Regions from separate parts of the Marinobacter alkaliphilus genome, predicted to be linked through region 2. Evidence: predicted binding sites of a transcription regulator. Region 2 holds the regulator's gene; each other region holds the start of a gene.
The links. The regulator FliA, encoded in region 2, starts transcription of late flagellar genes. The targets are predictions, from matches to a motif close to CTAAAGTTTNNNNNNNNNNNGCCGNTAA.

Region 1 (9,766 bases), 1.5 Mb from region 2:
CGGCTCCCTGACGGTCGCCATGACCGCTCTGCTGTTCTGGGATCGTGGCGATCCAACCCTCGGGTTCTACAGCCTGCTTCTGCTGCTCGCAGCCGCGCTGTGGATCATCGCCGGTGTTCTGTTCGCCAGTGTCGAAGAATTCCCCGGTGAAACCGGCGGTGGCAGTAACGCCATGACCGAAGCCATCCAGAGCCTGTCGCTGTTGAAAGACGACGCGCCGTTCCGGCACTTTGTGGTTACTCGGGCGCTGCTGCTTTGCTCTGCCCTGGCGTCGCCCTATTTTGTGGTGCTGGCGCAGAAGCAATCGGATGTCGGCTGGATGCTTGGGGTGTTTCTGTTGGCCAGTAGCCTGGCCAGCTCGGTCAGTGCCAGTTTCTGGGGCTGGGCGGCGGATACCTCAAGCCGGCGGGTCATCATACGGGGCGCAGCCATGGCCAGCGCCGTCTGCCTGTTGGTGGGCTTCAGTGCCTTGATCTTCGGGCCGGGTGTCGGTGGTGCCTGGTTCTACCCCGCCGCATTCTTTGTTCTGAGCATCGCCCATGCCGGTGTGCGCCTGGGGCGTAAAACCTACCTGGTGGATATGGCCGGAGGCAACAAACGCACAGATTATACCGCCGTCAGCAATACGGTGATCGGGGTTCTGCTGCTGGTAACCGGGGGGCTTACCGCCGCGCTGTCGCTGATTTCAGACATCGCGGTGATTATCGTGCTGGGGCTGATGGGCTTTACCGGAATGGTCAGCGCCCTGCGCCTGAAAGAGGTCACCGAAGACTGAGCGTCCCGTTACTCGGGTGCCTTGCCGTCGTTCAGCGCCAGGGCGCCTTTAACAATGCGATAGATCACCCAGATGGCCATCCCCAGAAGGATAAACCAGCCAATAATAACCATCAGAGTAATGGTGCCGATCACCAGCCACAGCAGGCCAATCCAGAAGGTGCGGATCTGCCAGCGAAAATGGGGCTCAATCCAGGTGCCACGCACCTCATCCATCTTGACGTAGTTGATGATCACCCCGACCAGCGCAGTGATCCCGCCAAGAAAGAATGCCAGTCCCTGCAGAATATAGACAATGATCGCCAGGTTGCGGGCCGCATCCGTACCCTGCGGTTTGTTCTGATCCGATTCAGCGGGAATAAACTCAGGCTCAGCCACGGGCAACTCCTTTCAACCAAACCCGCAGCATAGCAGCGAACCTCAGTGCCCGGAAGGCCGGTAACCTATCCGGAAACCACCCCAGTGCTTGCCGTTGACATAGATGGGCACCGACAGGTCATGCATGATCTCACCGGTATCGCGCCGGTAGGTTTGCAACAGCATGTCCTGAGTGTGACTGCCGCAACGAATACCGGTGCGATCATTGAACAGTCGCTTGCTCCGGCTTTTCACCAGATCCACTTCGGGGTTACCGGTGGGCGGGTGGGCAAAATCCCGATTGTGGGTTGGCACGTAGCCATCCGGGGCGCAGGCAATGGAGAAGACGATGGCATCGTGGGAATTCTTGATGCTCTCCTGCACCGCTGGCAGCACCTGGTCAGTGAAACGGTCGAAGGCGCTGCTGTATTGCTGGGGGTTGGTGTTCGGGATCGGCTCTCGCTTCTTCTCGAATAGGGCCGATTCGCTCAGTTTGCCCTGCTGAATGGCCTGCTCAAAAAGCTCACCGATCTGGGCGGCTCCCGCACGCGCCTGATCAAAGAACGATCGGTGGTAACTTTGACTACTGTTCAACGCGAACGCGGCATTGGCGTTTTCCGCCAGTTCCATCAGGGTGGCCGCCTGGCCCGCCAGAGAAGCCACACTACTGTCACTTTCAGCAATATGATCTCGCACCGATTCAATGACAGAGAACACCTGTTCCAGACTCTGCTCATTGGCCTGGTCAATCTCTGCAATACGGGCAACCTGCTGCTGCACCCGGTCGGATTGGTCGCGAATCAGATCCAGCTGCGCGCCAACACTTTCAACGGATGTCAGCCCCTGCTCCACGGAGCGGGCCAGGTCCTCAATTCGGGCAACGATCAGGGAAGTATCGCCCTGGATTTCTTCCAGGGTTTCCGCCACTTCGCTGGTCGCTTGTGCAGTGCGCCCCGCCAGCTGTCGAACCTCATCCGCCACCACGGCAAAGCCCCGGCCCTGATCACCGGCCCGCGCTGCTTCTATAGCGGCGTTCAGGGCCAGCAGGTTGGTCTGCTCAGCAATGCCCTGGATGGTAGAGGTAACGCCCTGGATCTTGGTGGACTTTTCGTTCAGGGCCTGAATCAGGCTGAGATTCTCGCCCGACTGCTGATGCACAATCCGGACACTTTCAATAGCGGAAACCAGCGCCTGGCGCCCCTCAACGCTGACTTCCCGGTTCTGCAACGCCATGGTGGCGGCGTTGGTGGCCTGTTCGGACGACTCACGAACAGACTCGGTTATCTTGCCGGCGTAATCGGCCATCTGGGCGGTTTCTTCCACCTGCCGGTCGAGGCGTTTTTTCACCTGATCCGCCGCGTAGGACACTTCGGCGGCGGAAATGGCGTTCTTGTCGGCACTGTCAGACAGGGTTTCCACCAGCGCCTTGCCGGCACGGGCGTCCTCCAGCAACTGCTGGCATTGGGCTCTCAGGGGGTGGCCTTCCGCAAGCGAGCCATCGTTCAGGCCGGCAATGCCTTTCTCGATCGGCTCCAGTACCCGCACAATCAGATAACCGGCGGCCACCACCAGACCAAGCACCAGGCCAATCAACATCGAGGCCGCATCCAGCCCTAACAACGGTGCCACCCACAGACAGGCAATGCCGAGCGCAACAGCAATGCCCACCCCCCAAATAATTGCAGCGCGATCGAGTAAGCCCATGGTGCCCTCTTCTTTATCATTGCGTACGCAAACATTTTGTTATTTAAGGCCAGCGTTGAGAGTAAAGAAATGATTCAGGTTAATAACTGCTACTTTAGTGGATTCTGGATGCCACTATTGACTCCCTGATCAATTTATCGGCAGATTTCCGGGAATCTGTAACAAAAAAAACCGCACCCCAAAGGGTACGGTTTTCAGGGCGGAACGTGACGGAGCGTTAGCTGCCGATCTTGCCACCGTCATCCTTTGTGATCACCACCGTGGCAGAACGCGGAATACTGTTTCCGCCGTCTGGCCAGTGACTGATCAGGTTGCCGTTCTCAAAATCATCACGGCTTGTTGTTGCGCCAGGGTGCTGCACGTTGATAAACATTGTGCGCTGGTCCGGGGTGGTGACAACGCCGGTGATTTCCTGGCCAATAGGGCCTGTCAGGAATCGGCGCAAAACGCCATTGACCGGGTCTGCAGCCAGCATCTGGTTATTACCGAACTGGGCAAAATCGCCACTGTTCTGGACGCTTTCACTGATGTCGGTCTGGATCCACAGACGGGAATCTGCGTCGAACCAAAGGCCATCGGGGTTAACAAATTTCTGATCATCATCCAGACCGGCATTCTGAAACTCCGAATCGTCCTCAGGACCAGCCAGCAGGAAGATATCCCAGTTGAATACCATGGCAGTTCCAGAGTCATTTCCTTCCTGCCAGCGAATGATATGTCCCCAGGGATTGGCAGCACGCGGGTTAGCTTCATCACTCTCTTCCCGGCGGGAGTTGTTGGTCAGTGTGAAGTACACCTCGCGGGTGTTTGGATCTACTGCCCCCCACTCAGGACGGTCCATTTTTGTAGCACCGACCGCATCGGCAGCAGAGCGTGTGCGTACCAACACATCCGCCTGGCTGCTGAAGCCGTTCTCAGCAGTCAACTCACCCAAGCCAAAGACCAGGGGAATCCACTCGCCGGTGCCGTCGTCGTTAAACTTGGCGACGTATAAGGTACCAGAATCCAAAAGGTGTCCACCGGCCGTAGCGGCATGATAGGGCTGGGCGCTAACGAACTTGTAGATGTACTCAAAGCGCGCGTCATCACCGGAGTAACAGACAACCGGCTGACCCTCGATTGCAGGAGCAAAGACGACCCCTTCGTGGGCAAATCGACCCAACGCCGTGCGTTTGACCGGTTTGGAGGCCGAATCGAACGGATCGAACTCCACCATCCAGCCAAAGCAATGGGGTTCATTACGGAAGTCATCCGTTGCGGACGCGCCGGATGGAGTGGCGTTAAATCGGGTGTACTGCTCTTCGCCGCTCTGAGCCAGTTCCCACGCATAGCGGGACGAACCTGAGGAACGAACACCGTAGCGACTCTGGGAATCCGGCTGTTCAGCGGTATTGAGGAAGTAACCCGCCCAATTCTCCTCAGACATCATGTAAGTGTTCCAGGGTGTTACGCCATGGGCACAGTTGTTCAGGGTTCCACGGGTTTCGGTACCGGCCGGGCTGAACTGGGTTTTGACAAAATCAGAACCCCGGACGGGCCCGGAAATTTCCATCGCGGTCAGGGCGGTGATCCGACGATTGAACGAATCTCCTTGCACAGGCGCCCACACACCGCTGGCATCACGCTGCACCCGGTACACGGATACACCGTGCGCATTCATTTCACGAAGCACCTGATCGGTATCCCGGGTTGACTCATCAATCATCGGGAAAGAACCGCTGCCGAAGTTCTGACCCTGAGCAGCTTGATGCATGAAGCGGGGTTCGATGTATTCGTGGTTCAGGACAAGCAAACCATCTTCCGAGCTCCCCTCAATCGGGAAGTAATGCATGCCGTCGTGGTGGGAGCCGATCTGGGCCGCCTGATCGGCACCGGAATTATCCAGTGAAAACTCAGGGAAAACGCCCTCGTTAGACAAGATCGGGTCGCCCCAGGCGCCAATCACACGAGCAGAATATCCTTCAGGCACGACAATGGAGTCTGCCTCACTCACGGGAACAGCCTTAAAGCCTACAAGGTCAGGCGCCGTTGTCGAACCGCCCGTACCGCCAGAGGAGCTTGAACCTCCGCATCCAGTCAGAGCTGCCCCGCCAAAAACGCCTGCAACGGCAGCTGCAAGACCGCCTTTCAAAACGCCACGACGGGCGAGACGGGCCTCAAGAATAGAGCCGAAGGTGCGATTGCCGGAGTTATTACACTCAGGCTCGTAACCTGGGTCTTGATGAACGGGGTTGAGATTACGCTTATCCATGGTTTCTCTCTCTTTTCGAGTTATGTTTCGGAAACCTGATGGTCGCTATTAATCATTGCGTTTGGTTGACGATGTGATTGCAAGTACTGGTCATATTTATGACAGCGGCTGCAAAGCTTTTGTCACGTATAAACAGGACAATAGGCGAGTAGATAACAGAATCGCGACTCAGGGAGTTTCAATGAAGTTACGCGCTGGTGAGCCATTTCCAGATTTTGTATTGCCGGCGGTGGGTGGAGCAAACAGGCTTTTCTACGAACAATATTGCGGGAAGCCTGCCCTGCTCATCATCAGTGCCTCTCCACAGAGGTTTGAAGCACTGGAGAGGATGGAAAATGCCAACCTCACAATCTTAGTGTTCGGCAAGTCCCGCTTAGGTCCAAGTGGTGGCCCAGTCATTAATTTACCTGAACGCCTTTGTGAAAAGCTGGATGCAAACGCCTCCACGGCGACGAAAGCTGTGTTACTGACTTCAAGATTGAGGATAGAAAAGATCTTCGATACCCCCTCGCCTGAGTTACTGGAAGAGGTGGCAATGCAGGTTGCGCCATTAAGAGAGGTGGGGCGCATCGTCACGGGAGCGGCACCGGTTCTATTCGCAGACTCGATCATCGAGCCAGACCTATCCCTGGCACTGATTGAAATGCATCAATCGGATAACTTCGAGAGCAGAATGAATCGAGGTATCGGCAGCGAGCAGAAGCTAAAAGTCGATCCCCGTGTCAAGTCTCGCTGGGATCATCCGCTGATCGATCAGGGCCTGATACAGCAGCTTACTGCCGAAATAGCACGAGGATTGATACCAGCGATTACACGATCATTCCACTTCAAGCCCACTCGGTTTGAGGGCTACAAAGTTGTGGCCTACAAATCGACCGACAACGGCTGTTTCGGTTTGCATCGGGATAACGTCGCGGAGGAGGTGAGGCATCGGCGCTTGGCTTTGTCAATTAACCTGAACACTGACTTTGAAGGTGGCGAGCTGTATTTCCCAGAGTACTCAACGGATCTTTACCGTCCTGGGGCAGGCAGTGCGCTTGTCTTTTCCGGGAGCTTACTACATGGAGTAAAGCCTGTTACATCGGGCGTGAGGTATGCACTGATCACTTTCCTCTGGTAATACGTTCACGCAAATCAACATCCAGTAAAGCGGCAAGGCACATAAGTGCGCCTTGCCGACCCAGCAACTTCGAGATTACTGCACCATCTCGTCATAACCCTCTTCCATGGCATCACCGGCTTCATCGGCTGCTTCGCCCATTTCTTCACCGGCTTCTTCGGCGCCTTCCTTCATCTCGCCCCAGGCACTTTCATCCTGACCCGTGGCGTTTTCCCAGGATTCCTCGGCAGCGTCGGTGGCATCATCCATCATCTCGCCGGCGTTCTCGCCCGCTCGCTCAAAATCCGCACCTTCGTCGCTTTCAGAACTGCAGGCTGCCAGACCAAAAGTTGCAACCAAAGCCAGTGCGCTCAGTGTGAGCTTGTTCATAACATATCCCTCTGTTGATACATGTTTACGACACCAACAGAGTAGGGCCGATGCCCTTTAGATAGCAATTACCTGCCGATTACTCTTTGGTTAACCGCTGGCCGTCCACCATGATGACATGCTCCACGCCGACCACTTTACCTTTCCCCAATACCAGAAAGTCATGACCGGCGCGGCTCAGGAGGTCGCGGATAACTTCATGCACCACGCATATCTGCCCTGCCGGGTCCCGGTACACGATCTCGGCCAGTTGCCGTGACCGCACGTATTCGCGAAGCCTTTCCTGAACGCTCCAGGAGATGATCGCAGGAGAAGGATTTGAGACGCTCATAGTTTCTTCCCTGTTGTTCTTGTTTTGAGAAAGTCTGGACCAGAAGCGCAAGTCTTGCCACTTCCAATGAAAGACCACCTGAGCCATCCGAGGCTCCGCCCGGTGTTGACCCCTCAAGCATTGTCATTCGGGGCCAAGGTCTCCATCGACCACAAACGACTGTTGAATTGCCAGATTGTCCGACATAGATTGATAAAACAATAACCCAAGAACACCCACGGAGAGTCAGACATGAACGCCAAAGTGAAAGGTGCCCCGGATTCCCAACCAGTCGAAACCACCTGGAAGGACCCGAAACGATACATGTGGCTGCTCGGGCCCGCGCTTCCCGGCATTGGCCTGGCGGCGTTAACTGGCTATGCCTTGGCCCCGAAAAAACTCAAGGCCCTGGCCTGGACTGGTCCAGCCCTTGTGCATGGCATCATTCCCGCACTGGATCGTGCCATCGGCGAGGACAAGAGCAACCCGCCCGAATCAGCAGTGAAGTCCCTGGAGCAGGACAAGTACTACGACCGCATTGTGAAGGCGTTTATTCCCACCCAGTACGCCATGACCTTCATGGGCGCCTGGCTGGCCAGTCGCAAGAAAACGCCCCTTGAAGACAAGATCGGCCTGACCCTGACCGTGGGTGCCATTAACGGTGTAGGCATCAATACCGCCCACGAACTGGGCCACAAGTCCAACAAGCTGAATAAACTGATGGCCATGGCGGCACTGGCGCCCACCGGCTACACCCATTTCGTGGTTGAGCACAATTTCGGGCACCACAAGCGAGTAGCCACCCCGGAAGACCCGGCCAGCAGCCGGATGGGCGAGAGTTTCTGGAAGTTCCTGCCGCGCACGGTGTTTGGCGGCATGAAGTCAGCCGTCAAGATCGAGAAGGCGCGGCTTGAGCGGAAGGGCAAGAGCTTCTGGAGCCTGGACAATGAGTTGCTGCAGGGCTGGGCCATGAGCGCCGGGTTCTTTGGTGCGACTACGCTGATCTGTGGCCCGAGGGCGGTGCCCTTCCTGGCGGCGCAGGCGGTGTACGGCGCGAGCCTGTTGGAGAGTGTGAATTACATTGAACACTATGGCCTGCTGCGCCAGAAAGACGAAAACGGCAAGTACCAGCGGACTCAGCCGGAGCATAGCTGGAACAGTAACCATGTGGTGACCAACCTGTTCCTGTATCAGTTGCAACGGCATTCAGACCATCACGCGCACCCGACCCGGAGTTATCAGGCGCTGAGGCATTTTGAGAAGGCGCCGCAGTTGCCGGGTGGCTATGCATCAATGTTGTTGCCGGCTTACCTGCCCCAGTGGTGGTACGAGACCATGGATAAGCGGGTAATTGACCACTACGAGGGGGATCTGTCGAAGATCAACTGGGACCCTGATCGTAAGGAGGAGCTGATGGCCAAGTATGCGGATTACGCTGCGAAGGTGGCGGCGGAGGCTGCGGCTCGGCGGGCTGACTCTGCTTCTGAGTCTGAGGCTGCCTGAGGTCTGACTGATTTAATGGCTTGATTACCGGCCCTAGCCTTTGGGTTATGGTGCCGGCTGCGGGTTGGGGCCACCCTTCCGGGAGACGCCGTGAACCCATCCATGGGGGCTTGAGCGCAGCATCCCTGCTGCGCACACTCCCGGAAGGGTGGCCCCAACCCGCCGCTTGCGCTTCCGTGGGATAGTCGCTGATCCGACGGTTCACTACGGACGTGATCTGGAATAACCTGACAATTCCGCTACTTGCCTTTGAACACCGCTTCCCTTCTTTCCAGGAATGACTGGATTCCTTCTTTGACATCTTCACTGGCCATGACCGGGCGCAGCTCCGGGAACAAGCGCTCCTTGGCCACTTCCTGGCCTTCGGACACGGCAATCTTGGACGATTTCAGGCTGCCCTGAACGCCCAAAGGTGCGGCCTTGGCGATCTTTTCGGCGATTTCCATGGCTTTATCGAACTGTTCACCGGGTTCGACCAGTTCCTGGATCAGGCCCCACTGGTAAGCTTGTTCCGCGGTCCATTCGTCGCCGGTGAGCAGGTAGCGCTGGGCGTTGCCCCAGCCGATTTCACGCTGCAGGCGGATGGTGGCGCCGCCGCAGGCGAAGATGCCGCGTTTGACTTCCAGCTGGGCGAAGCGAGTGCCTTTGGCGGCTACGCGGATGTCGGTGTTGAGCATCATTTCGACGCCGCAGGTGAAGCAGATGCCTTGGGCGGCGAAGACGACGGGTTTGGTGAGCCCTTCTCCGGTGATGTGGAACGGGTCGAGTTCGCCTTCACCGGGTTCGATGCCTTTGCCGTTGGCGAACACGCCGGCCCAGTCATCCAGTTGCAGGCCGCTGGTGAAGTGGTCACCTTCGGCATACATCACGGCTACCCGCAGTTCCGGGTCGTGCTGGAGCTGGTGATAGGCGGCTGCAATTTCGTGGTACATGGCCCGGTTCATGGCGTTCATTTTTTCCGGGCGGTTCAGGCCTATTTTCAGGATGTGGCCTTGTTTTTCTATGTTTACGAGTGACATTGGCGTTTTCCTCGACTTTGGGTACCTAGCCTGGGTGTTTTGGTGGCTGCGCGGTCAACGGGGAGGGCTTTTCAGGACACGCCCACGAGTACGTCCCTGTAGGCTCGTTTCGGGCCGTCCATGGCCCTCAACGGTCCTGAAAAACCCTCCCCGTCGCCCGCGCGTCATACTTCTGCGGTATTACCAAACAGCAGACTTAGAAATAGAACTCAGATTTTTGCCAAACAAAGCGTTTTGGACCTGCGAATTACTCCACTGCTTGGGCGCGAGCGGCTGGGTGTCCTTTCAGGGACCGTCTGTGGCCATGGATGGCCACAGTCGAGCGCACATGGACGTGCTCGTAGCGTGTCCCTGAAAGG
Region 2 (9,766 bases):
CAAACTCTTCGTCGGTAATATCACCGGAATCATTGCCCGCACCCACGGCAGGTTCGGGTTCTGGGGTTGGCGTTACCGGCGCTGCCGTGTCGCCTTCCGGCTTGGCAAGTTCATCCAGCGCGGCGATCAATTCGTCCGGAGCCGGCGTCGGCTCTTCACGGTTACGAACCTGATCAAACATGGCGTTGACGTGGTCCAGGGCTTCCAGCACCACGTCCATCAATTCGGAGGTAACCTTGCGCTTGTGGTTGCGAAGGATATCGAACACATTTTCCGCAGAGTGACAGCAGTTGACCAGCGCTTCGAGCTGCAGGAACCCGGCACCGCCCTTGACCGTGTGGAAACCACGGAAGATGGCGTTGAGCAGGTTGCTGTCATCCGGATGCTGCTCAAGATCTACCAGCTGCTCGGACAGCTTTTCGAGAATCTCGCCGGCCTCAACCAGGAAGTCCTGCAGGATCTCTTCGTCGGCATCAAACGCCATGCGTCACCCTCTATAATCGTTCAGAAACCGAGACTGGATAACAGGTCATCAACGTCGTCCTGCCCCGAAACTACATCATCACGCTCCTCAGCCTTGATCTGAGGCCCTACCCCTTTTTCGGCCGATTCTTCTTTTTCTTCAATCTGGTGCACAGTGCCGGTGAGCTGGTCCACGTGGCTGGCCATCACCACCAGGCCAAGCAGGTTCTCTTCGACTTCTTTCACAAGGGCCGTGACTTTCTGGATAACCTGCCCGGTAAGATCCTGAAAGTCCTGGGCCAGAAGGACTTCAGACAGATTGCTGTACAGGGTATCGGAATCTGTCGCCAGGCCCGCAAAGAAGCGATCAATGCGTCCGTACAGTTCCCGGAATTCTGCCGGCTCCATTTCCCGACGGCGCAACCGCTGCCATTCGTCTCGCAGGGCGGTCGCTTCGTCGCGCATGGTGTGCGCCACCGGCATGCTTTCTTCGACCAGGTCCATGGTGCGATTGGCCGCCTGGCTGGTCATCTGGACAACGTAGGCCAGCCGATCCGAGGCATCGGACATCTTGGACAAGACTTCTTTCTGCTCGGCACTGCGGGCGTCTATCTGAAAATTCCGGATAGCCTCGTGCAGGCTCCGGGTCAACCGCCCCACTTCCCGATAGAGGCTCTGGTCGCGAACTTCACTTAGCTCGTTGATCACCGACATTGCCCGGGCGTAGTTACCGGAACTGATGCATTCGGCCAACTCCGAACTCTGCTGCTGGAGCTTTTCGGTTACCTCCGGGTCGAGGCCCTGATGGTTCTCGTTCTTGTCAGTCATGACAGCCATCCGACCTCTGGTTACTGGATTCGCTCGAAGATCTTCTCAATCTTTTCCTTGAGAACGGCAGCAGTAAACGGTTTGACGACATACCCGTTAACGCCGGCCTGGGCCGCCGCCACAATCTGGTCACGCTTGGCCTCCGCAGTTACCATCAGCACCGGCAGGTTCTTCAGGTTCTCGTCTGCCCGCACCGCCTTGAGCAGATCAAAACCCGACATGCCTGGCATGTTCCAGTCGGTCACCAGGAAGTCGTACTTGCCGCTCCTGAGCATGGGCAAGGCAGTGTTGCCATCGTCCGCTTCATCCGTATTGGTGAAGCCAAGATCGCGCAGCAGATTCTTGATGATTCGCCGCATTGTGGAAAAGTCATCCACAATGAGAATTTTCATGTTTTTGTCCAATGGGACCTCCAGTCAGTAACACCCGGATTTCATTAAGCCTTTTGAAAGTCTAGCAGGCCGCTGCTTTAACCGCTTATTGTGTGGTGTTTGGCCGCGTTGTAAAGCGCCGGTTACCAAAATCTACACAGTTACGCGCCGCGCGGTCAGCGCCGGCCCGATTTATTCTGGCTCGTCTTCCCGCCAATCGGACAACCGCCCCCTGAGACGAAGGGCCGCCTGGCTATGAATCTGGCTGACCCGGCTCTCGCTGACACCCAGCACCGCGCCAATCTCCTTGAGGTTCAGCTCTTCCTGGTAGTAGAGGCTCAACACCAGTTTTTCTCGCTCAGGAAGCTCTTCAATTGCCTCTGCCAGGCTTTTCTGGAATGCATTTGATGCAATGCCATCCAGGGGATTATCGCTGGCCTCTGTTTCTTCTATCGGCAGCTCCCCGGATTCATTGAGCTCATCAAGGCTAAAAAGTCGGCCACTGTTGGCGTCTGCCAGGGAGGCATGATATTCCGACAGGTCAATGCCCAGCTCTTCGGCAACATCAACATCCTGGGCCTCGCGCCCGGTGCGGTCTTCAACTGTCTTGATGGCTGCCGCGATACGGCGGGCATTGCGGTGAACGGAGCGGGGAACCCAGTCGCCCTTGCGGATTTCATCCACCATGGCACCGCGGATACGAATACCTGCGTAGGTTTCAAAGGTGGCACCCTTGCCGGTGGAATAGCGTTGCGCAGCTTCCAGCAGGCCGATCATACCCGCCTGCATAAGATCTTCAAGCTGAACCGAGGCCGGCAAACGGGCCATCAAGTGTAGGGCGATTTTCTTGACCAGCGGCGCATGCTCCTCAATCAGCTGAGAGGGGCCTTTTGCGCCAGCCTGATGGTAGATTCCCAGGTTCTTCGCCAATGTCATGTATCCGGTTTTCTTATAGGACTGGATTCAGATCAGACTTCGACGAGCCGCTCCACGAAAAACTCCAGATGCCCTCTTGGCGATGATGGCAGCGGCCAGCTGTCCACTTTCTCTGCCAGGGCACGGATCGCCAGCGAGGCCTTGGCCCGTGGATAGGCATCCAGAACGGCCCGCTGCCGCTGAACGGCTTTTTTGACGGCTTCGTCGTAAGGCACGATACCTACATATTGTAGTGCTACATCAAGGAAACGCTCGGTGACACGGGTCAGTTTTTCATACAGATGCCGGCCTTCCTGCTCATTTCGCACCTGATTCGCCAGAATACGGAAACGGTTGGTGCCGTAGTCGCGATTCATCAGTTTGATCAGGGCATAGGCATCGGTAATGGAGGTAGGCTCATCGCACACCACCAGCAGCAATTCCTGGGAGGCCCGCAGGAAACTGACGACCGACTCGGAAATACCGGCTGCTGTGTCAACAATCAGCACATCAATCTGGTCACCCAGCTCGCTGAAGGCGTTGATCAGCCCTGCATGTTCCATCGGGCTCAACTGGGTCATACGCTGGGTGCCGGACGATGCGGGGACAATCTTGATACCACCCGGGCCGTTGACCAGAACGTCCTTGAGGTCGCACTCGCCACTGAGCACATCCTGCAGATTGCGATTGGCGGTAATGCCCAACAGCACGTCGATATTGGCAAGGCCAAGGTCTGCATCCAGCAACACCACCCGCCGGCCTTTCTGGGCCAGCGCGATACCGAGGTTGACGGACACATTACTCTTGCCGACACCGCCCTTGCCGCCGGTAACCGCAATCACCTGAACCGGATGTGGTCTGCTCATACTGTTATCAGTCTCTTACTGCGTTCTTGTGTGGGCACAAACGGCAGCGCACCGGCTGTACCACCGGGCCTCAGGCCCCTTCTGCAACGGCCTGGCCGTGCTGCATTGTTTTCAGGCGTTCTACGCCCAACCGCACCAGAGGAATGGCCTCTGCCCGGTGCAGGTCTTCGGGAATCTTCTGGCCATCGGTATACCATGCCACTGGCAGGCCGGTTTCCATGACAAAGCCCAAAGACTCACCCAGTGTCAGCGCTTCGTCAATTTTGGTCATCACGCAGCCTGCAAGGTTTGCCATCTTATAGCAATGCCACACGGATTTCATGATGCGCGGCTGGCTGGTGGCAGACACGACCAGATGGGTACGGATATTGTGATCGCTCCGGGCCAACTCCGCCAGCTGTTCCTGATAACCGCGATCCGAGCTGGTCAGCCCGGCAGTATCAATCAGAACCAGGTGCCGGTCTGACAATTCGTCCAGAATGTCATCCAGGGAATGACTCTCGTCCACAACCCGGACCGGAACATTGAGGATACGGCCAAACACAAACAGCTGTTCATGGGCTGCCACCCGGTAGCGATCGGTGGTGACCAAAGCCAGGGAATCCGGCCCGTGCTCCAGTACATATTGGGCTGCCAGCTTGCCAATGGTGGTGGTCTTCCCAGACCCGGTTGGCCCCACCAGCGCATAGACGCCGCCGGCCTCAAGCCAGTGTTCCCGAGCGGTACGTACGCCGGTGGCCAGCATCTTCAGGGATTGCTTCCAACCGTCTTCCAACCTGCCGGCGCGATGCTGACGGGACAGAGAGGTTGCCAGCTCCGCGCCCAGGCCAAATTCCTGCAGCCGCTCGGCAAGCCTCTGCTGAACCGCATTGGATGCCGCGACGGCAGGCTTCTCGGGTACCGAGGTACGGCCGCTGACCATCTCTCTCAGGGAGTTGATTTCCGCTCTCATGCTCGCCAACTCATCCGAGTAGCCCGCCTCTGGTCGGCCACCCGCATTGCCCACCGAGGTCGATCCACCAGCCAACTCACCTGACCAGTCGGCAGCCGGCCGATCATCAGCCAGTGCACGATCATATTCCGCGCCGACACCCGCCCGCTTCTCCCGCACTTCGCGAATGCGATTGCGTGATCGGTTCAACTCTTCTTCCAGCCGACGATGCTGGTCTGCCTGCAGCTCCGCCAGGCGGGAGCCGTTGGTGGCCTGTGCCGCTCTCTCGCCAAGGCGCTGGCGTGCCATATTTTCGTCATAGTCCAGGGCCGTCACAATTTCGACGCCTCCGTCCACCCGGCGATTGGACAAAATAACGGCATCCGGTCCCATCTCATGACTGACCTGTTTCAGGGCTTCGGCCATGGTCTTTGCAAAAAACCGTTGTACTTTCATAGCGTTTCATCCTCCACCGGCGTGCCCGAATCGGGTGCTCGCCTTGCCCTGCCGGCCTTACTGACCAACAGAGGCGACTATCGTGATCTGTTTGTTATCCGGAATTTCCTGGTACGAGAGCACATGCAAACGCTCTACCCCATAACTGGCAAACTTTGCCAGCACTGGCCGCAAGGGCCCGGAAACCAGAAGAATCGCCGGCTTGCCCAGCATTTCCTGGCGCTGAACACTGTCCTGAAGGGACCGCTGCAGCTTTTCCACCATATTGGGCTCAAGCACCAGGCCAATATCGTCCTGTCCGCCGGATTGTTGACTCTGCTGAACTGACTTAAGCAACAACTGTTCCAGGTCTGGATCCAGAGTGATCACCGGTATCTCGGTGTCATTGCCACAGATGCTCTGAACGATCATTCGGCGCAGCGCCTGGCGAGCCAGGGTGGTCAACAGTTTCGGGTCCTGGCTTCTGGGATGGACGTTAACGATGGCTTCGGCAATGGAGCGCATATCCCTGACCGGCACTTCTTCCCGGAGCAGATTCTGAAGCACCCGCAACAGGACGCTCACGGAAATCGTCGTAGGCACCAGCTCCTCAGCCAGTTTCGGGGCCATTTTCTCCAACTGGTCCAGCCACTTCTGGGCCTCTTCATGGCCGATAAGTTCATGGGCGTGCTTTTGCAGAATCTGGTTAAGGTGGGTAGCCACCACCGTGCTGGCATCCACCACGGTGTAGCCCAGAGTCTGGGCCTGGTCTTTCTTGTCAGGCTCAATCCAGATGGCATCCAGGCCGAAGGCCGGGTCTTTGCCGGCAATGCCTTCCACCTTGCCGAACACCTGACCCGGATCAATGGCCAGCTCACGTTCCGGGTGAATCTCCGCCTCGGCAATGGTCACACCCATCAGGGTAATGCGATAGACGTTCGGCATCAGGTCCAGATTGTCCCGAATGTGCACTGACGGCATCAGGAAACCCAGATCCTGAGACAGTTTTTTGCGAACCCCCTTGATGCGACTGAGCAGCTGCCCGCCCTGGGATTTATCGACCAGAGGAATCAGCCGGTAGCCCACTTCCAGACCAACGATGTCAACGGTCGCCACATCATCCCAGCCCAGCTCCCGGGTTTCACCGGGCGCCGGCAGCGCCTGTCCTTCTGCGCCGGACCGATCCTGAACCACCTCGCCACCGGCACGGGGCGCTCCACCAGCCATGCCGCCACGACCGGCGTAAACGCCCTCTTCTTCCACAGTCTGGCTTTGCTTTTTCCAGATCAGCCAGGCCGCACCGGCGGCAAGGCTGCCCAATCCCAGGAAGGCAACATGGGGCATGCCCGGAATCAGACCCAGGATAATCAGGATGACTGCGGCAATACCGATGGCCTTGGGCGCGTTGAACATCTGATGAATGATCTGCCCGCCCATGTCCTGGCTGGCCGTTACCCGCGTTACCATGATGGCAGCGGAAGTAGACAGCAACAGTGATGGAATCTGGGCAACCAGGCCGTCACCAATGGTCAGCAGCGCGTACCGCTGCATCGCCAGGCCAAAGTCCAGGCCATGCTGGAGCATGCCGATCGAGATACCACCAATGATATTGATCGCAAGAATCAGCAACCCCGCAATGGCATCGCCCTTTACAAACTTGGACGCACCATCCATGGACCCATAGAAATCCGCTTCCTGGGCAATCTCCGAACGGCGGCTTTTGGCCTCGTCCTGGTTGATCAGGCCCGCGTTCAAATCCGCATCAATGGCCATCTGTTTGCCGGGCATGGCGTCCAGGGTAAAACGGGCACTGACTTCCGACACCCGGCCGGCACCCTTGGTGACTACCAGGAAGTTGATGATCATCAGGATGGCAAACACCACCAGACCAACCGCATAGTTCCCGCCAATCAGAACCTCACCGAACGATTCGATCACCTTACCGGCAGCATCACCACCTTCGTGACCGTTGAGCAGGACAATCCGGGTAGAGGCCACGTTCAAGCCCAGGCGCAGGAGCGTGGCAACCAGCAGCACCGTTGGGAATGAGGCGAACTCCATCGGTCGAAGCGCGTACACGCACACCAGCAGAATGACGATGGACAAGGTGATGTTGAAGGTAAAGAACACGTCCAGCAGGAAGGCCGGCATGGGCAGGATCATCATGCCCAGCAAACCCATCAGCATCAATGGAATACCGATGCTGCCCCGCGTCAGGGTTTTGACGTTACTCAGAACTAACGCTCTGTCCATGCTGGATACTTCTCCGCTCTGCCGTGCTTTCCGGAACTGTCAGGGTCGAAAAACTGACGCGGCGCGCCAATCTGGGAGAGTGATCGCAAGAACCGTACCAGACCTTACAATTTTTGATATTTCCCGCTTTGCCAGCGCCTGACGCGGGCGCCCAGATACGGTATCCTTGCGCCATTTATTGCATCCGAAATCAAGCCCGAACATTCGAACACACAGGTGACCCCAATGCCGATCCACGAAGTGAAGCACCCCCTGATCCGCCACAAACTCGGCCTGATGCGCCGCGCCGACATCAGCACCAAGAATTTTCGTGAACTGGCACAGGAAGTTGGCGCACTTCTGACCTACGAGGCGACCAAAGACTTCAACCTGCAGGAAAAAACCATTGATGGCTGGGCCGGGCCGGTGACCGTGGAACAGATTCACGGCAAGAAAGTCACCATCGTGCCGATTCTGCGCGCTGGCCTGGGCATGCTCGACGGCGTGCTGAGCCTGATCCCGGTGGCACGAGTGAGCGTAGTGGGCCAGATCCGCAACGAAGACACCCTGGAAGCGGAAACCTATCTGGAAAAACTGGTGGGCGAGCTGGACCAGCGCATGGCTCTGATTATCGACCCGATGCTGGCCACCGGTGGCTCCATGATCTCAACCATCGACCTGCTCAAGAAAGCCGGCAGCACCGAAATTCGGGCCCTGGTGCTGGTGGCCGCGCCGGAAGGCGTCGAGAAAGTGCTGGAAAAACACCCAGACGTTTCCATCTACACCGCCTCGGTTGATGAGCGCCTGAACGAGAAAGGCTACATCCTGCCTGGCCTGGGTGATGCCGGTGACAAAATCTTCGGCACCAAGCAGAAGGACGTCTGAGCATGCAGGAACACACCCATGAACCCGTGTGGAAGCAGGCATTAGCCGGCTCCCAGATGCTCCTGGTCGCCTTCGGCGCCCTGGTATTAATGCCCCTGATCACCGGGCTGGACCCCAACGTGGCGCTGTTTACCGCCGGCGTCGGCACCCTGATTTTCCACGTGGTCACCGGCGGCCAGATCCCCATTTTCCTGGCCTCATCCTTTGCCTTCATCGCGCCGATCATTGCCGCCAAGGGCCGCTTCGGGCTGGAGGAAACTCTTGGTGGCCTGATGGCGGCCGGCATCCTGTACATCTTCCTGGCCGGCGCCGTGCGGGCAAGGGGCACGGGCTTTGTCACCCGCCTGCTGCCGCCTGTGGTCATCGCCCCGGTGATTATGACCATCGGCCTTGGGCTGGCATCTGTGGCCGTGCACATGGCCTCTGGACGCACCGGCGACGGCGCCGCCGAACTGGTGCCCTATAATACCGCCATCACCATCGCCATGATCTCCCTGGCCGTTACCATCGTGATGTCGGTCTGGGCCAAGGGCATCTTCCGGCTGATCCCGATCATGTTTGGCGTTATCGTCGGCTACATCCTGTCCTGGTTTGCCGGCATTGTAGACACCACGCCAATTCAGGAAGCTCCGTGGTTCGCCGTTCCCAACTTCGTCGCACCCGCCTTCAGCTGGGGCGCCATCCTGTTCATGATCCCGGTCGCCATCGCCCCGGCCATTGAACACATCGGTGACGTACTGGCCATCGGCAACGTCACCCGCAAAAACTACCTGCAAAAACCCGGTTTGCACCGCACCCTGCTGGGCGACGGCCTGGCCACCAGCGCCGCCTCCATGCTCGGCGGACCACCCAACACCACCTACTCAGAAGTCACCGGCGCCGTGATGCTGACCCGCAACTTCAACCCGAAAGTGATGTGGTGGGCCGCCGGTACCGCCATCGTCCTGGCCTTTGTCGGCAAGTTCGGTGCAGCCCTGCAGACCATCCCGGTTCCGGTTATGGGCGGCATCCTGTGCCTGCTGTTCGGCTCCATCGCCGTGGTCGGCCTGAACACCCTGATCCGCCACCAGGTAGACCTGTCCCAGTCCCGTAACCTGGTGATCGTAGGCGTAACCCTGGTGTTCGGTATCGGCAACATGGTGATTGGAACGCTGGAAGGCATAGCACTGTGTGCGGTTGTCGCGATCGCACTGAACCTGATTCTGCCTGGCGAGAAAGAAGCCTGGGGTAAGCGAATTCAGGAGCCCAAGGCTTAGTAAATGAAACCGGTCAGGTCGACACGAGCTCGGCCTGACCTCTCTCCCCTAACAGCAGCCGGATTTCCATCCCGGCGCTGTCCGATACAATTCACGACCCCTCTGATTCCTATAGTGGCCAATTCGGTCGCGAGCCGTAGGCATGGCCTCCCAAAAATCTCGAAGGCCATGGATGGCCGGAGCGGAGCGCTCATGGATGAGCTCGTAGCGTTTTTTGGGAGGCCATGCCGACGGATCGCCGCACCAAACCATCAGGCTACAATCAGAGCCAAACTCCAAAATCTAAATATCGCGCCGCATCTCCGGCGGAATCGGAAAATCAGGCATACCCGGTTTGGCCCCGCGCCCCTTGCGGAACTGCCGGAGCTGGAACACATAGGCCAGCACCTGCGCAATGGCCATATACAAACCATCGGGAATCTCCTGCCCCACATCGGTGTTGTGATACACCGCCCGGGTCAGCGGCGGCGTGCGCAGAATCTCCACCTTGTGCTCACGGGCAATCTCCATAATCTTGAAGGCAATCTCATCCGCCCCCTTGGCCACCACCACCGGCGCGCCCATCGAATCCTGGTTGTACTTTAA
Region 3 (9,766 bases), 1.2 Mb from region 2:
CGTCCACGTTGCCTTTGTAGAGTTTCAGGCGAACGGTGCCGTTCACGTAGGTTTGGGTCTGGTCGATCAGTGCCTGCAGGGCTTCGCGCTCCGGGGACCACCAGTAGCCGTTGTAGATGACCTCGGCGTAGCGGGGCATCAGGCTGTCTTTCAGGTGGGCCACTTCGCGGTCCAGGGTGATGGACTCAATGGCGCGGTGAGCACGCAGCATGATGGTGCCGCCCGGGGTTTCGTAGCAGCCGCGGGACTTCATGCCCACGTAACGGTTCTCTACGATGTCCAGACGGCCAATACCGTTGGCGCCGGCAACCTTATTCAGCGTCTCCAACACTTCGTGGGGCTTCATTTCCTGGCCATCAACGGCAACAATGTCGCCCTTCTTGTAGGTCAGTTCCACGTAAGTCGGCTTGTCCGGCGCGGCTTCCGGAGATACGCTCCAACGCCACATGTCTTCCTCGGCTTCCGCCCAGGGGTCTTCCAGGTTCATGCCTTCGTAGGAAATGTGCAGCAGGTTGGCATCCATGGAGTACGGGCTCTTGCCCTTCTTCATTTCCACCGGAATGTTGCGCTCTTCGCAGTACTTCAGCAGTTTTTCGCGGGAGTTCAGATCCCACTCACGCCAGGGAGCAATAACCTTCACGCCCGGCTTCAGTGCGTAGGCACCCAGCTCGAAACGCACCTGGTCGTTACCCTTACCGGTAGCGCCATGGGAAATCGCATCCGCGCCGGTTTCGTTGGCAATGTCGATCAAACGTTTGGCAATCAGCGGGCGGGCGATGGAAGTACCCAGCAGGTATTCGCCCTCATAGATGGTATTGGCGCGGAACATCGGGAACACGTAGTCGCGCACAAATTCTTCGCGCAGGTCCTCAATGTAGATTTCCTTAACGCCCAACGCTTCCGCCTTGGCGCGCGCCGGCTCAACTTCCTCGCCCTGGCCGATGTCGGCGGTGAAGGTCACCACCTCACAGTTATAGGTGTCCTGTAACCACCGAACGATCACGGAAGTATCCAGGCCACCGGAATAAGCCAGCACCACCTTTTTGATATCAGACATGCCCTTGCTCCAGACTGAACAGAATGGATGTATTGAAAAGAAGGTGCGTATTGTACGGGAGTGCGGGGGGAATGGCTATTGGGCGGAAGAAGTCTGGAAAATGCGCTGTAACTCGCCGTTGTCACGCATGTGTTGCAGTGCTTCTTTGAAAAGACGAGCGTGTTCCGGGTTGCCGCTGTCTGGTGACATATACAGCCGGGCCTTTTGGCCCTTTACATGCTCCTGCAGACGGAACTCTTCTGCGGGAAAGCCGTAAGCGTCAATCGTCATCGCGATGTTGTGATCGCTGGCAAGCACCGCTGAAATACGCCCCAGCATCAGCATTTCAATGGCTTGCCGAATGTTATAAACCGGCACTTTCATCACAGCCTCATCCGCTTTGAACGACTCACCAAGATAGGTACCCCGCACATAGCCGACACGCTTGCCGGCCAGGCCATCCAGGGTCAGGGGGAAATCGGTGTCACGCATCGCCATCAGCATCAGATTGATCTGAAGTACGGTATCGACGGGAATGGTGTTCTCGTCCAGGTCTGGACTTTGAAACAGAAAAGCAAATTCTGCCCGTCCCGTGTGCAGGTCAAGTATGACGCGCCGCAAAGGAAGCAACTGCGCACTTACGTGAACACCCGAGAGTTCTGATAAACGGTCCATCAGCGTAATCAGACTGCCTTGCAGTTCACCCTGATTATCCTGAAAGCCCCAGGGCCAGACATCAGGAATCGCAAACATCGCCGGCGAGTTGGCAGGAAGGCCTTCGTTTGAGCCGACGACTTGATCACTCGCGCTAACCGGGGCAGCTGCAAGCAGAAAGGCCACCAACAGCCCGCGAAAAAACGCCATGTGCTCGACCAACGCTAATTCAAACCGCCTGCTGCTGGTTCACCACCTCGTCGCGAATGCCATCCCAGCCGTCTTTCACGGAACGCAGCAGGGTCAGCACTTCATCCAGCTTGGCAACGTCATTCTTGGCACTGGCTTCCAGCAAAGTGCGCTCCATATAGTCGTATAGAGCCTCCAGCCGGGTGGCCAGTTCACCGCCTTTTTCGAAATCCAGGAACGCCCGCAGGCCACCGATAATCTCAATGGCTTTATTGAGTAACTGAGCCTTAGCTGCGTAATCCTTGGCCTGAATTTTTGACTTGGCCATGTTAATCCGCTCGATCGCCCCGTTATACAGCAGCTGAATCAACTTGTGCGGGTCTGCATCGGTGATGCTGGTTTGGGTATTAACGCGCTGATACGCCTGTAAACCGTTCATATATAACCTCGTTTCACCGTTGTCCGGTATGCCATGGTTGGCTGGCCAACCATCAGTATAGCTGACTTAATCGTTTTGCCTGTTCGGCGCCAGGGCCGCCAACTGCTGGCTCACGTAATCTCGTGTGCTGTTAAGCTGGGAGATCAGGGAATCGGCGGCGCTGAATTGCTTCACCAGGCGTTCCTGATAGCTTTCAATCCGCAAGTCCAGCTTGATCCGGTCTTCCTGGATGCGCTCCAGGTCCCGGTTCAGGGCATCGGTTCGGGAGCTCAACGCACCGTCTGCACCCAGAATGCTGGTAATGGCATCTACCGCGCGTTCACTCACGCCCTCGATGAACTTCACCGAGCCACGGTTGCCTACGTCACCACCGGTAATGCGCACCTGCAGGCCAGCGGCATCGCCACCGGCACTGTTTGCCAGGAACAGCACCTGGCCGTCGCCCTGGGCAGTCTGGCCGTTAATGGTGCCTTGGACATCCTGGCCGGCGGTGCCGGTGGCGGTGTTAAGCCCTGTAACGTTGCTCAGCCCGGTCAGGCTTACGTTAGAATCGCTACCAAAGCGGTTAGAGGTAAACGTCAACCCCTCTGTGGCATCATAAGCCACCTGAACCGAACGGCCTGCCGCGTTCAATGCCGAGTTCTCGCGCAAGGCTGCCTGAATGGCAGCGGCAAAATCTTCACCGGAATAGTTATCTGCAGCAATCGAAACAGTCGCTGTGGTTTCACCATCTACCCGGAAAGTGAAACTGTTGTCAGCGCCAACATTAACGGTATCGGCGCTCGCGTAATTCAAACTGCCCCGAGTCGCCATCTGGGTAACATTAATACTGTAATCACCCGGGCGAGTATTAGAGCCGCTACGAACAAACTCCACCTGGGAATCGCTAGTTCTGCCCTGCTCTGCAAACAGAGCGGTTACATCATCCGGGTTTTCCCGAAGCTGCTGCTGAAACTTCTGACTATCAAACTGCAGCTCACCAGTACGAAAATCGGTGCTGATACCCACATCTGCCAGGCTCCGCACACTGGCGTTTTCCAGCCCGGGAATAATATCTGTTAAAACCCGCTTCAACTGGTTCTGAATGTTCCGAACCGTGGAATCCCCGGTCAGAATACTGCCCCGGCCGGTTTCGCTATCGAACGAAGACAGCTCACGAATAGTACCCTGCAGCTCGTTGAACTTGTCTACGAACGCCTGAACACGCTCGGCAACCGCCGCCGTGTCCTGCTTCACTTTGATAGTGGACTTACCCTCACCAGTAATGTTGAAGGTCAGTCCATCCACCACGTTTTCAATGGTGTTGGTGGCCCGGCGAATTTCCACGCCGTTGATTTCCATCACCGCATCGCTCGCCGCAATGGTTTGGCGCATGCCATCCACGTTATCGGGATCTGCTGTGTCAAAAGCAAACCGGCTCAAACCCGGAGCGGCACCATCTTCAGTAACGGAAATATTCACGGCATTGGCTTCACCGGTCTCATCCGCAGACAACACCAGCTGGAAACCGTTGCCGGTATCAATCACACCGGCAGAGACGCCCGCATTGGCCTCGTTGATGGCATTCGCCAGGCCTTGCAGGGTGTCGTTGGAAGAATCGATGGTGATGTTGGTGGTCTTGTCACCCACCTGAAGCGTCATGGTGCCACGGCCAACGCTGGTGGCATCCCGGTCGGCGAACACATCCCGGCTGGCCAGGGCCTGGGACTGCGCCAGACTTTTCACATCGAGGCTGTAAGAGCCGCGGCTGGCCTTGCTGGCATCCACCGACACATCAATATTGCTACCCGAGGAAGTGGCCGAAAACGACTTCATCGCATCCGCAGAACCGAGCTGTCGCATAGGCAGGCGCAGCTCCGTTACGGCGCTCCGCAACATGCCATAGGCAGAAATAAGCGCTTCTGTACGCTCTGTTTTCTGATCCAGCCGAACTTCCGTGGGCCTGCGCTCCGCAGCCACCAACTGGTCGACAAGATCCGACGTCAAAACGCCGGAGCCGATACCTAATGATGAAATACTGGCCATAACCGTGCCTCCTCAGGGGGGCGATTCTCTGTACTGATCAGTTTATCGGCAGCAGGCGGCAAAACTTTGCCTTTTTTCGGAAAATTCCTATGCCGATTTGTAACAGTGCGTAAACGCAGAACACCGCCGGCTCTTCTCAGAGGCGGCGGTGCTGAAATACCGTCGTTTTCACCCGCGCAAAAGCGGCAAGCTTTTACACCTTGATGTTAAACAACGTCAGCGGTTCGTCCTGCTGCAATTTTTCTGCCAACCTCATTGCCACTTCGTCCGGGATCTGGCGGATCACTTCCTGGGTTTGCTGATCAACCACCCTTACGATGGTCTGGCCCATTTCGTTATCCACTTCAAACTGAAGATCCCGCTGCACGGTTTGAACAAAGTCGTTCAACTGGCTAACCGCCTCATTCAGCTCCTTGCGCTGCTCTTCATTACGGGCCTGCAGCTTTTCAGCCTGCGAAGCCTGTTGAGCAACCTGAGGAGCCTGCACCTGGCGGGTACCGGCAGCCGAAGCAGCAAGGTCAGGGGCGTTCCGGCCCTCGGCCTGAGATGACGACATTGCCTTGGCCGGAGCCTGGGCGCCAGAGCGCACCAGTTTCAGGTCCGGGCTGTTCAGGTTAACGTCATTCATAGCTGTACCTCGCTATCCTTCAACGGCGGAAGGCCGGAACCCGAGGGTTCCGGCCGTTACCGCTATGCCCCTTACTGCAGGAGGGACAGAACCTGCTGCGGACGGGCGTTCGCCTGAGCCAGGACGGAGATACCGGCCTGCTGCAGTACCTGGGATTTAGCCAGGTTGGCAGTTTCTGCCGCGAAGTCAGCGTCCAGGATACGGCTGTTGGATGCGCTGAGGTTCTCGACCGAGGTGCTCAGGTTGGCGATGGTGGACTCGAAGCGGTTTTGAACCGCACCGAGCTCGCTTCGGAAACTGTTCACGGTCTGTAACGCTGAGTCGATCCTTTTGATGGCATCGTTGGCATTGGCAACATCTGTAACACTCAAGCTAGAGAGGTTACCAGTGGCTGCTGCAATCTGGCCATCATCGAAACCCGCTACAGTTGGATCGTCACCGCCGATAGTAATATCTTCGAGCGCCTCGATCGTCACTTGTCCGCGGAGTACAGCACCTGCGGCAGTACCGATTGTCAATGCGAGCCCGGACGTGCTTCCAGTCGCCGTAGCTGCAGCAGTTCCAACAGCCGTTGTCTCAGCCGTGATGGTAATGTTCTTGCCATCCGCATTAGTCAGAATAACGCCAGTGGAGTTGCTACTCGCAGTCAATCCCTCAATACCCTGCGCATTGATCGCGGCAGCGAGGTCTGCACTATCCAGCGAATTGGTGGAGCCGGCCGCAATGGTCTCAGTCACGGTGACAGCAGAGGCTGTGCCCACGCTGATCGACAATGAGTAGACAGTGTCGTTACCAGAAGTGGCCGCAGCTCCATCAATCGCGGCAAACGTCACATCCTGTACATTGGTTGCCGAAACAGAGGTGAGACCCTGAACATTGGCATCTGTTATTGCCTGAGCCTTATCTTCCGCCGAATCCGATGATGAGGCACCAATTGTAACAAAGTCTCCATCCCCCACCTTAATCTGCAAATCTCCAGCGGCGAGCGCAGCATCACTCACGTCAGCAGTACCAGTCATCGTGGCGAGAGACCCAATCTGCTGGAGACGAGTGCCCTGAGTAAAGTCAACACCAATAACTTCTCCGGCGTTAGCGCCGACTTGGAAGTCCTGCTGACCAAAGGAGCCGTCAAGCACTTTCAAACCGTTGAACGCGGTCTGCGTTGAAATACGCTCGACTTCAGCCAGACGCTGCTGCACCTCGTCGTTAAGTGCAGCTCGATCAGAAGAGCTGTTGGTAGCGTTGGCCGACTGAACTGCGAGCTCGCGAATCCGCTGGAGGTTGTTAGTGATCTCATTAAGAGCACCTTCAGCAGTCTGCGCCAAAGAGATCCCGTCATTGGCGTTTCGGGTGGCAACGTTCAAGCCAGAAATCTGGGACTGAAACCGCGTCGAAATCGCCAGACCCGCAGCGTCATCCTTCGCGGAGTTAATACGAAGACCTGAGGACAGACGCTGCAATGCTTGGTCGTTCATCCCCTGAGACTTACTCAGTTGGTTCTGTGCGTTTAGTGACGCTACATTGGTGTTGATACCGAGAGCCATAATGCTTCTCCTTCGACTGATGTCGTGATTTCATGGATGAGGCCTAGCGCTCGACTTACATGTTTAGAGCGCCACCCTGTTATCCTGATTAACGGCACTGAGCCAAATTGCTTTAGAAAAAAATTCAAGATTTTGTAAAGGAATGTAAAACCGGCAATTTCTTTCCCTTCACCTCCCACAACACCCATCAGGTTTCAGACTCATACCATCAGATAAAGTTTTTAAAAACAAAACGATAAAGCTATTTTAAAAAAACTGGCACACCCTTCGCTTAGTGACAACCAAGACTGTAACTCAACGAATTTCTGCCGAAGCGCACTATTCAACATAGAGCTCTAGCGACCGGCAACTCTGAGCAAGGAGAATTGATATGCCTCAGGTGATTAATACCAACATTGCTTCATTGAATGCCCAACGAAACCTCAATGCCTCACAAGGTGATGCCAACGTGGCACTGCAGCGACTATCCTCCGGCCTCCGAATTAATTCGGCCAAAGACGATGCTGCCGGCCTTGCCATATCCACGCGGTTTCAGTCACAAATTTCTGGTCTCAATGTCGCCCAAAGAAATGCTAGTGACGGTATATCCCTTGCACAAACTACCGAAGGAGCATTAAACGAAGTCATTAATAACCTGCAGCGCGTTAGAGATCTGGCAGTTCAATCTGCCAACGCGACCAACAGTGCGTCCGACAGAATCGCGCTTGATCAAGAGGTTCAGCAGCGGATCGAAGAAATACAGCGCATAGCTGAACAAACAAACTTTAACGGCCTGAAGGTACTGGATGGGTCCTTCGGGGAGAAAACATTCCAGGTCGGTGCGAATTCGGGCGATACCATCAGCGTCGATTTGTCCCGTGGGTCTAGAGCCGATCAAATTGGCTCTCTCGCATCTTCGGGCCCGCGCCAGATATCAGATGTTCCGTTAGCTGATGGTGATTTGACGATTTCTGTAGGACAAAGCGAAGCCTATCCGATACCTGGAACTGGAACAGACGCTTCTGCCGAAGCCACAGTAAATGCTATTAAACAGGCGAACATACCAGGATTACCTACTGTTTCGGCAACCAACGTACAGGATGTGACGTTTGCCGCGATTGATGGAGCTGCGGCCACTTCTGGTAACGACACTGTCTACTCATTGTCGATCAGCGTGGGCACAGCCTCTGCTGTCACCGTGACTGAGACCATTGCGGCCGGCTCCACCAATTCGCTGGATAGTGCAGACCTCGCTGCCGCGATCAATGCGCAGGGTATTGAGGGATTGACTGCGAGTAGCAACTCCACTGGCGTTATTCTGACTAATGCGGATGGCAAGAACATTACCATCACGGCTGAGACAACGGCTGTTGGAACTGCTGCAGCTATGGCGACTACAAGCACGTCCGGGCTCGCATTGACAATCGGTACTGCCGCAGGTGCTGTACTCCGCGGACAAGTGACGATCGAGGCGCTCGAAGATATTACTATCGGCGGCAATTCGCCGGAAAATGCTGGTTTTCTCGCAGGTGGAGAAACCATTACTGCCTCGGGAAGCCTTGAGGGTGTCGACATTCGAACTGTGGCCGGCGCCAACGATGCAATAAAACGCGTTGATTCAGCGCTCACGACAATCAATGCTATCCGAAGCGAGCTTGGTGCTGTCCAGAACAGGTTCGAATCAACAATCGCGAATCTAAGCACCACGTCAGAGAATCTAAGTGCAGCGAACAGCCGAATTCGTGACGCAGATTTCGCTGCAGAGACTGCCGAGCTTGCTCGAACTCAGGTTCTCCAGCAGGCAGGCCTATCAGTTCTAGCACAAGCTAATGCTAGACCTCAGCAGGTACTCCAGCTCCTGCAAGGATAAGCTTTAGAAAAAGGATAGCTCCGTACCGAGTCCTTCGGTACGGAGCTATCTCTTACGCCTGCCTTATGACCATATGCTAAGATGACTTAAAACTCAGCAGCATCCCGGAGTTCGCCGCAGTGGTTAAAAACAAAGCCTTGGAATTTGTTCGTCGTCGCGAAACTAATCTCCTATTCTTCAAGAAATTCTACCCTGACATCTACCGTTACTACGCAAACTATAAGCTGACGGAAGCTGAAGTCGTTATTAGCAACGTAGAAGACGAACTCGACCTTAATCTGGGAGGAGTATCTCTATATCAAGGACAAGGCAAAAAACGAGCGCACCAAGGTGTAGAGCTATTCAAGTCAACATTCGCGCACAACAAAATGCTCCCATCGCTACCCCCTCCATGGCCTGGCGATTACCACCATCCTCGCTTTGCTCACCTCGCAATCGACCAGATCATCAGAAAATCACCATTAAACAAAAAAGACTTCAAGGGATACCCAATTCCTAACTTCTACCCCTTGGTTGTTTTCCAAGGCGTGGGACTTGGCCTCCAAATTGAGGAGCTTGTCACAAGAACAGACGTTGAAAATGCAATAGTAATTGAACCCAATTTAGAAATCTTTGGCGCCAGCCTTTTAACGGTGGATTGGGCAAAAGTGTGCTCAACATTCCAGCGCGCAGGCCGATCCATCCGTTTTTTGATTGGTGTCGACAAAACGGAAGATGCAATCTGGCCGGCTCTGGTAAAGCATTTGATGCACTTCACACCAATGTTTCCGGTAATGAACCTGTTCCTAAACGAGCGGGGGGACAAAACAATGGATGCCGTTGCAAAACGCATCAACCGTGAAGCAATTGCAACTCTCACAACCTGGGGCCATTACGATGACGAGGTGCGCCAATTAAATAACGCACTTCATGCTTTCCATATGGGCGTCAAAGTCATACCCGAAATAAACTCCATTTCGTCGACTATTCCAACGATTATTGTTGGGAGTGGGCCATCGCTTGATGACCGTATAGATGGATTAAAAGCCAACCGCGAAAATATAATCATTGTCAGTGCCGGGACGGGGCTGAGGGTCCTCATCGAGAACGATATTTATCCTGATTTTCACGTCGAGCTGGAATCGGATTACCTGAACTACCGTGTGATCAGTTCTTATGATCAAAAGAAGCTTAAGTCTATCCGAATTATTGCCGCATCTCAGATCTGCCCATTGATTTGGGACCTATTTGGAGATCAGCGCCTATTCTTCAAGAAAGAAAACCCTATCGGAACGCTGTTCGGGTCACCAGAAACCAGTATCGCTGGCGGAGCTCCAACCTGCACTAATACTGCGATTGCATTATGCACCCAGCTTGGACTTCGGAACATCTTCCTTTTCGGAACAGATTTCGGATTTCGCGA

Region 1: a site for FliA is predicted at 2,970-2,997, ahead of ACZ5Q2_RS09540 (methyl-accepting chemotaxis protein). Genes of this name have one in related genera too.
Region 3: a site for FliA is predicted at 6,604-6,631, ahead of ACZ5Q2_RS10910 (flagellin N-terminal helical domain-containing protein). Genes of this name have one in related genera too.

What each region holds. Positions count from the first base shown of each region.
Region 1 is NZ_AP043751.1:2,074,582-2,084,347, reverse strand. It holds gene ACZ5Q2_RS09550 (hypothetical protein) at 1-775, shown strand, start outside; gene ACZ5Q2_RS09545 (DUF4870 family protein) at 784-1,152, opposite strand; gene ACZ5Q2_RS09540 (methyl-accepting chemotaxis protein) at 1,195-2,835, opposite strand; gene ACZ5Q2_RS09535 (PhoX family protein) at 3,053-4,828, opposite strand; gene ACZ5Q2_RS09530 (2OG-Fe(II) oxygenase family protein) at 5,268-6,206, shown strand; gene ACZ5Q2_RS09525 (hypothetical protein) at 6,282-6,575, opposite strand; gene ACZ5Q2_RS09520 (hypothetical protein) at 6,655-6,906, opposite strand; gene ACZ5Q2_RS09515 (alkane 1-monooxygenase) at 7,138-8,388, shown strand; gene ACZ5Q2_RS09510 (crotonase/enoyl-CoA hydratase family protein) at 8,628-9,407, opposite strand.
Region 2 is NZ_AP043751.1:3,535,055-3,544,820, forward strand. It holds gene ACZ5Q2_RS16150 (chemotaxis protein CheA) at 1-484, opposite strand, end outside; gene ACZ5Q2_RS16155 (protein phosphatase CheZ) at 505-1,290, opposite strand; gene cheY (chemotaxis response regulator CheY) at 1,311-1,694, opposite strand; gene ACZ5Q2_RS16165 (RNA polymerase sigma factor FliA) at 1,854-2,597, opposite strand; gene ACZ5Q2_RS16170 (MinD/ParA family protein) at 2,630-3,442, opposite strand; gene flhF (flagellar biosynthesis protein FlhF) at 3,513-4,829, opposite strand; gene flhA (flagellar biosynthesis protein FlhA) at 4,887-7,061, opposite strand; gene upp (uracil phosphoribosyltransferase) at 7,287-7,925, shown strand; gene ACZ5Q2_RS16190 (uracil-xanthine permease family protein) at 7,928-9,181, shown strand; gene flhB (flagellar biosynthesis protein FlhB) at 9,464-9,766, opposite strand, start outside.
Region 3 is NZ_AP043751.1:2,376,525-2,386,290, reverse strand. It holds gene ACZ5Q2_RS10935 (argininosuccinate synthase) at 1-1,057, opposite strand, end outside; gene ACZ5Q2_RS10930 (substrate-binding periplasmic protein) at 1,133-1,900, opposite strand; gene fliS (flagellar export chaperone FliS) at 1,920-2,318, opposite strand; gene fliD (flagellar filament capping protein FliD) at 2,385-4,343, opposite strand; gene ACZ5Q2_RS10915 (flagellar protein FlaG) at 4,537-4,971, opposite strand; gene ACZ5Q2_RS10910 (flagellin N-terminal helical domain-containing protein) at 5,043-6,515, opposite strand; gene ACZ5Q2_RS10905 (flagellin N-terminal helical domain-containing protein) at 6,886-8,364, shown strand; gene ACZ5Q2_RS10900 (motility associated factor glycosyltransferase family protein) at 8,484-9,766, shown strand, end outside.